2 linked regions of the Neobacillus sp. PS2-9 genome follow. The protein of the gene in region 1 interacts with the protein of each later gene in a pairwise test. Links are inferred from orthologs where the notes say so. Each region holds a gene or a part of one and is shown on either strand. Other genes may lie near its edges.

Region 1 (4,496 bases):
CCTTTTATCTTTCTATCTTCCAAAGCACTTTCACCCACTAAAGCAAATGGGCAAAAAAATAAATACCTAATGGAAATCCAAGTGTCTTGACACTCATTCTTTCATTAGATATTTATTATTTTTACTATTACTTGGGCATTTAACCCAACCTCACATCATGCTTTCGACGACAAGCGTCTAAGAACAGGAAGATCACTCTTCCCTCCCACAGCACAATCGAGTGTCCCCATGGATAACGGACAGGGAAACCTCGCCGTTCAGGCGATTCAACCTGAATTAGATGTATAATACAACCACTTTGTCCTTATCAGCTTGTGCTTTTTAAAATATATTAAAGAATCTTTTCTTTTTAACTCGTTCCGGCACTTCTTTATAGACATGACTACCTGCAATTAACAATTCTGCATTTTCTTCAAACAAATACACCATGTCATTTCCATATTTCGTTTCAATGAGATCAAATGCTTCTCTCATTTTAAATGGCCGGCTGAACGTGTCATGTGCATCAGAGGCAATGAAGTGGGTTAAGTTGGCTTCAATTAATTGGTGGGAAAAGTTCTTTATCTTTTTTCCAAAATCACCGCACACGCTTGAAGCCGTCACTTGGGATAACGCTCCCTTTTGAATCAAATTATATAGAATCTCGGGATTCTCGATGATTTCCTGGTTTCTTTCCGGATGAACAATCACTGGAATCAGCCCTTTATTCTGCAAATCATAAAACATCGTCTCTGTATATCTCGGCACATGGCTTGAAGAAAATTCTACCAATACATATTGCGTATGGTTGACTGGCAGGATTTCTCCCGCGCTGTAGCCTTCTACTAACTCTCCATGAATCCGTACTTCTTGGCCTGGTAACACCTTTAAATTGATCTTCTCATCAAGTAAGACTCGATTTAATTCTTCAACTTTAGCAAGGATACTTTCCTTATCATTTTCATAACGGTTGTTCATATGGTGCGGTGTGGCCACAATGGTATGGATGCCTTGATTTACAGCAACCTTTGCCATTTCGATACTTTCCGACAAATCCCTTGCCCCATCGTCAACACCCGGCAAAATATGACTATGTATATCTACCATTTCTCCACACCCTTACCGGTATTTTAGGACTATTACTATAGTACCACTGTCAAAAAAAAAGAGAAAGGGTGGTATTTTGTCGAAATCTGTCACTTCTCAAAAATCCCAACTAGTAATTTTTACCACCCATTAATCCCTTTATTTTGCACCGTAATAATAGTAATAATCATTGTTCTTTAATTCTTTATGGTTTAGTACCACGCCAAGCAGCTTGCCTTTTGCATTTTCAAGTAGTTCCTTACTCTTCTTCGCTTGATCTATTTCAGTTCTTTCACTATATACTACTAAAATCGAGCCATCACACTGATTAGCAAGAATCTGCGGATCGGCCACAGCTAACAATGGCGGCGTATCGAATATCACATAATCAAAGTTCTGTTTTGCTTCTTCAATAAACAGCTCCATCGATTTCGAGCTTAATAGCTCCGCTGGATTTGGTGGAATCGGTCCACTTGTTAAGATATACAAGTCCTGCTCTTCTGTTTCTACTACTGCTTTTTCAAGTGAAGCCTGTTTCGTTAAAACAGTAGTGAACCCCACCTGATTGTTTACTGCAAACGTATGATGAACGGTTGGTTTACGGAGATCACCATCAACTAAAAGTACTTTTTTTCCAAGCTGAGCAAATGTTACCGCTAAGTTTGCCGCAGTAGTGGACTTTCCTTCTCCTGGTCCGGAAGAAGTAACCATCATCGCTCTTATTTCACTGTCTATCGAGGAGTATTGTATATTAGTCCGAATCGTACGGTATTGCTCAGAAATCGGTGACTTTGGAGCAATCGCTGTAATCAGCTTACGACTAGAGTTGGTGCTTGTTACGTTTTTTTTCTTTTTAAGAGCCAAGGGTCTCACCTCTAACTGTTGTATTTCTTGATGCTCTACGTTTCTTCCATTCATCTAGCTTTTGGTCTTCAATCGCCGCAATAACACCTAGGATTGGAAGCTCTAGTATTTTTTCAATATCCTGCTCATTTTTAATTGTGTTATTAAAGTATTCTAGTAAGAACGCAAGTCCGACACCGGCCATTAAACCAACTACAATGGCAGTCGCAATATTTAATAGTGGACGTGGTTTAATAGGTGATGGATTTTCAGTCACATCTGCTTTCGCTAAAATGCTGACGTTATCCACTTTCATGATGTTCTCAATTTCATTTTTAAACACTTCTGCTGTTTTGTTCGCAATTTGGGCAGCTAATTCTGCATCCGGGTCCTGAACAGATAGGTTCACAACCTGGGAATCCTTTTCACTACCAACGGTAATCTTTTCCTTTAATTGAGCTGCGGTCATATCTAAATTCAGTTCTTTTGATACAATATCTAAGATCGCGGGGCTTGTTATGATGACGTTATAGGTATTAATTAATTGTAGATTGGTTTGTAATTCACCAGAATTGTACATGCTTTGGTCATTTTTCGCTTGGTTCACGAGAATCTGTGTAGAAGCTTGATAAATCGGGGTTAGCACGTAAAAGCTTATAATTCCACTGACTAATCCTGCAATGATTGTTATTGATACGATTAGGAGCAATCGTTTTTTCAACGTTTCAAGTAACTCTTTTAAACTGATAGTCTCTTCCATTTCGTCCTCCTAAATATCTTGATACAAAACATAGAATATTATATCACAATTTGTAAATTTTTACTGATATTTGTCAGATATATTTCAATATTATTTCACTTACTCTATTAAACACCTATTTGTAAGAAATTTGAAGGGGAATTTACTAGTTGGAGTGATTTTCCACAGTTTTATTTTTAAAATCTAAACCTCATTACGATTGAAAACGCATGCATTTATAATACTTGAAACACGCTGAAAATGATGAGAACAAAAAAATATCCGACTCCTATAGAGCCGGACTCACAATACAAATATAATTAAAAGGGGGTCTAGAAAAGTAAGATATGCATCTCGTTTTCTTATACTTACTATACCCCGATTGTATGAACAAACTATGAATAAACCTTTAAAGATGTTTAAAATATGTTTGTTTAGATTGCACAGGTGCATTTTTGCGAGAGAAGAGATAACCTTATTTACTCGTATGCCTTACTCATTACCATTTGTAGCTGATGGATTAACTTTTCCTTTAATTCTAAATGCGTTCCATCCCAATACTGATACTGGCTATCCCGCCACCTGTCAGGTGAATATTGCCATACAGGATACGGCTTCCGTTCCTCCGGCTCCCAGTCGTAACGCGGAAAAATATGTGCATGAAGGAAGGCATCTGTATTTCCATAGATGGAATAGTTGATTCTCCTTGGCTGACAGGCGGCCTGAATCGCGTCCCCAATTATACTCATATCCAGCAAGTAGTCACTCCTCTGCTGGAATGGCAGGTCGTTTAAGGTGTTCACTTCCTCATACGGTAATAGTACGCAATACCCGGCAGGAACTGTGTATCGCCGATGACGGCGAACCCGCTTTTCATCCGCGCTAGGACCATGGGATTTTCCCCTCTATGGGCCGCGCCGATTCGGTCGTTTTTCCAACTCATGTAACTTCCCCCATTAGAAAGTAGCTGCTTTGAAGGCAACTCCCCGTCTTCTATTGTTCTTTGTTATTCGCTTGGACCGCCTTGATTAAGGCATCCAGCTTGTCGTTTCTCTCTTGATCCAATCTGGTTTTGTCGTTCATGAACCGCAGTGTCCGAACGATGAAATAGATTGTGAATCCAAGAATAATCAAATACAATACAATCGGAAAAAGTGCAAATAGGCCAAACCGTAAGTCTCCCATAGGGCTGCCTCCATCATTATGGATTTATACCATTATTATACAATAACCTAATCTTGGTGTATTGCACTATCATCCATCTCTTTTTCAATCCCCTTGAAAAACCATACACAAAACCACCTTGTTGCGGCAAAGGTGAGGAATAGCGTAATCCATGTCCAGTACCAGGCCCAGTTCAGGTAGTGGATTAAATCGGTATATTTTTCGAGAAAGATTTCCGGTACGGTCAAGACGGTGCAGTAAGCACAGTAGTATAGGAACTGGATGAGCTTGCTCCGCGCGTACGGGTAGAACACATTGAACATCGCACAAACAGCCGGATAGACGTAAAACTCATAGGTAAAGCTTGAGCGATTGACGTCTGCAAATAGCCGTACTGGGTACGTTAGCATTCCATACTCAACGACAATTAAACCAAAGATCCATGTGATTCCTTGTTTGAATAAGAAGGCGGTTACAGCTAGGCGAATTTTCTTTTTTGGGATAAAGAAAAGCATTCCGGTCGTTAGGATCCAAACCGCGAGTAAAATCCACCATTCTAGTCTCATTTGACAGCCTCCCTATCCACATGCAAATGGGCCCTGTCTTTAAAGAACCATTGGTAGATGAGGTTCGTGACGGCAAATATACAAAAGAAATCTATCCAGGTCAGGTACCAGCTATACTG
Region 2 (2,892 bases), 3.1 Mb from region 1 along the record:
TTCATTTCGTCATTTGGAAGGTTAACGACTGATACAGTCGTCTCCGCAACATGGTCAGCAGCGCAACGTTGGATTGCTAGCGAAAGAATTTCCTTCGCTTTCTTATCAGCTTCCTCTTTTGCACGATTTTCGCTTTCCTTAATCATTATTGCAGTGTCGTAGACAAGTTCCTGCTCCATCTTGTCAATAATGATCGCTTTAGCTTCCTCACGAGTTAAGCTCGAAATCCGTTCGAGTTCAGTTTGTTGTGTTCTTACCAACTCGTCCACTTTGCTTTCCATCTCTTCAATATGCTGTTGTCTTTGGTTTAGAGAATCATCCTTCTTTTCTAAAAGATTTTCACGCTTGTTTAACGTTTCCTCTTTTCGATCTAAATTCTCTTCTCTTTGCAGTAAACGGTTTTCTTGTTTTTGCATTTCATTTCTTCGTTCACGAACCTCACGCTCTGCTTCTGTTCGAAGCTTGTGAATTTCATCCTTTGCTTCCAGCAAAGCTTCTTTTTTCAATGAATCAGCATCACGTTTAGCATCTTCAAGAATCTGCTCAGCAGCATTCTTTGCACCAGCTACTTTTGCTTCAGCAATGGATTTATGAACAAAATAGCCAACAACGGCACCGACGATAAGGCCAAGCAAAATGGAGATGATAGTAATTAGGTCCATCGTTACACCTCCTCTTGCTATGAACTTTTGTTACATTTTTTTAAGTGTCGGCATGTACATTGTTTAGACTCAACATACAGCAAGCACCAGGGCTTTTCAAATTGTAATATTACCAAAAATGTAAAATATACATGTTAATTGTAAAGCTGTGAATATTCATTGTCAAGGCTTAGTCCACTAGGCTTTTTTAAATATTTAGAATTCGTCATCAACTAATACTAGAATGAACAGTGTACTAAGTGAATTATTATTAACTTCTTTTCATAAAAATACAGATGTTATCAAAAAAGCAAAACCCAAAAGGGGCTTTGCTTTATTAATTATCTAGTAAATTAAATTCCTCTTCTTCTTCAACTTCCGTCACGAACTTTTCACCATCTAAGCCGTAGTGCTCACGGATTTTTTGTTGAATTTCAAGACGGACATCAGGGTTTTCTTTTAAGAAAAGCTTAGCATTTTCACGGCCCTGACCTAGTCTTTCATCATTATAGGAATACCATGAACCGCTCTTCTGAACGATATCTAGTTCGGAGCCTAAATCGATGATTTCGCCCTCTTTAGAAATACCTTCTCCATACATAATGTCTACTTCTGCCGTACGGAAAGGAGGAGCAACTTTATTCTTAACAATCTTTATCTTTGTCTTATTACCAACGATATCATTTCCCTGCTTTAACGCCTCTGCACGACGCACTTCAATACGGACAGTAGAATAGAATTTTAATGCGCGTCCACCTGGTGTTGTCTCGGGATTACCAAACATAATTCCAATTTTTTCACGAATTTGGTTAATAAAGATAGCGATCGTCTTTGATTTGTTAATGGAACCTGATAGTTTTCGCAGTGCTTGAGACATCAAGCGAGCTTGTAAACCAACGTGAGAATCTCCCATTTCACCTTCAATTTCAGCCTTTGGTACTAATGCTGCTACTGAGTCAACTACAAGAATATCAATTGCACCGCTTCGAACAAGTGCCTCTGCGATTTCAAGTGCTTGTTCACCCGTATCAGGCTGCGATAACAATAACTCATCAATATTAACACCCAATTTTTGTGCATATGCGGGGTCTAATGCATGCTCAGCATCAATAAATGCTGCTTGTCCACCTTTTGCTTGTACTTCTGCAATTGCATGTAAAGCAACAGTTGTTTTACCTGAGCTCTCAGGGCCATAAACTTCAATTATACGGCCTCTCGGATATCCACCAACTCCAAGTGCAGCATCAAGTGCTAATGACCCACTCGGACTCGTAAGAATCCTTGTATCAGTTTTCTCTCCCATCTTCATGATGGAACCTTTACCAAATTGCTTTTCAATTTGTTTTAACGCCATTTCTAATGCCGCTTTACGATCACTCACGAATCTTTTCCTCCCTTATATATAAACACATACTTAAAATCTATCGATTTAAAACCTATTAATAATATACCTTCTTTTTAGGTATTTGTCGAGTAAAAAAACGAACATTTATTCGATTGTTTTCTATGTGCTATTTATGTAATAACTAGCATATCCCCCTACTTTTTGTATAAATAGGCATAAATCTCAGCTTTTAAATGGAATTTGGGTTAATTGTCGGAAATCTTTTTTGAGAATAATTGTTAGACGGTTGTTCTTTATGACCGGTCTTCTTTCTTTTCGTCTGCTCGGGCTCGTAGACTACTTCTACGTGACCATTTCCTCTTTTTTCCCTACTCTTAGGGCTCGTAGACGGCTTCTACGCGACCGTTTCCTCTTTTTTCCCTACTGTTCGGGCTCGTAAACGGCTTCTACGTGACCATTTCCTCTTTTCCCCTACTGTTCGGGCTCGTAGACTGTTCCTACGCGACCGTTTCCTCTTTTCCCCCTACTGTTCGGGCTCGTAGACTACTCCTACGTGACCGTTCCCTCTTCCCCTACTGCTCGGGCTCGTAGACTGCTTCTACGTGACCGTTCCCTCTTTTTCCCCTACTGTTCGGGTTCGTAGACTGTTCCTACGCGACCGTTTCCTCTTTTCCCCCTACTGTTCGGGCTCGTAGACTACTTCTACGCGACCGTTCCCTCTTTTCCCCCTACTGTTCGGGCTCATAGACTGCTCCTACGTGACCGGTTCTTCTTTTTTCCCCTCTGTTCGAGCTCATAGACTGCTTCTACGCGACCGGTTCTTCTTTTTTCCCCTCTGTTCGGGCTCGTAGACGGCTCCTACGCGACCGGTTCCTCTTTCTTTTCCTCTACTTGGGCTCGTAGACG

What was found. The genes of interacting proteins can lie anywhere in the genome.
Region 2: the proteins of RCG25_RS02135 (region 1) and recA interact in binary tests that used the Bacillus subtilis proteins (3 or more experiments, as listed by UniProt). The link is inferred for Neobacillus sp. PS2-9 from one-to-one orthologs.

Annotation. Positions count from the first base shown.
Region 1 is NZ_CP133269.1:413,796-418,291, reverse strand. What follows is about bases 794-3,626. They hold RCG25_RS02135 (YveK family protein), read right to left. Parts: upstream 2,669-3,626; coding sequence 1,919-2,668; downstream 794-1,918. Other genes in these bases: RCG25_RS02130 (HIT family protein), read right to left, coding at 3,127-3,405; RCG25_RS02140 (CpsD/CapB family tyrosine-protein kinase), read right to left, coding at 1,225-1,929; RCG25_RS02145 (tyrosine-protein phosphatase), read right to left, coding at 794-1,086. In the rest of the region: more of RCG25_RS02145, read right to left, coding at 322-793; RCG25_RS02125 (hypothetical protein), read right to left, coding at 3,641-3,832; RCG25_RS02120 (CBO0543 family protein), read right to left, coding at 3,880-4,377; RCG25_RS02115 (CBO0543 family protein), read right to left, coding at 4,374-4,496. UniProt on the Bacillus subtilis protein: Required for YwqD kinase activity. May bring YwqD and its substrates into contact. Probably involved in the regulation of capsular polysaccharide biosynthesis.
Region 2 is NZ_CP133269.1:3,514,059-3,516,950, forward strand. It holds recA (recombinase RecA), read right to left. Parts: upstream 2,023-2,892; coding sequence 979-2,022; downstream 1-978. Other genes in the region: rny (ribonuclease Y), read right to left, coding at 1-662. UniProt on the Bacillus subtilis protein: Multifunctional protein involved in homologous recombination, DNA repair and competence.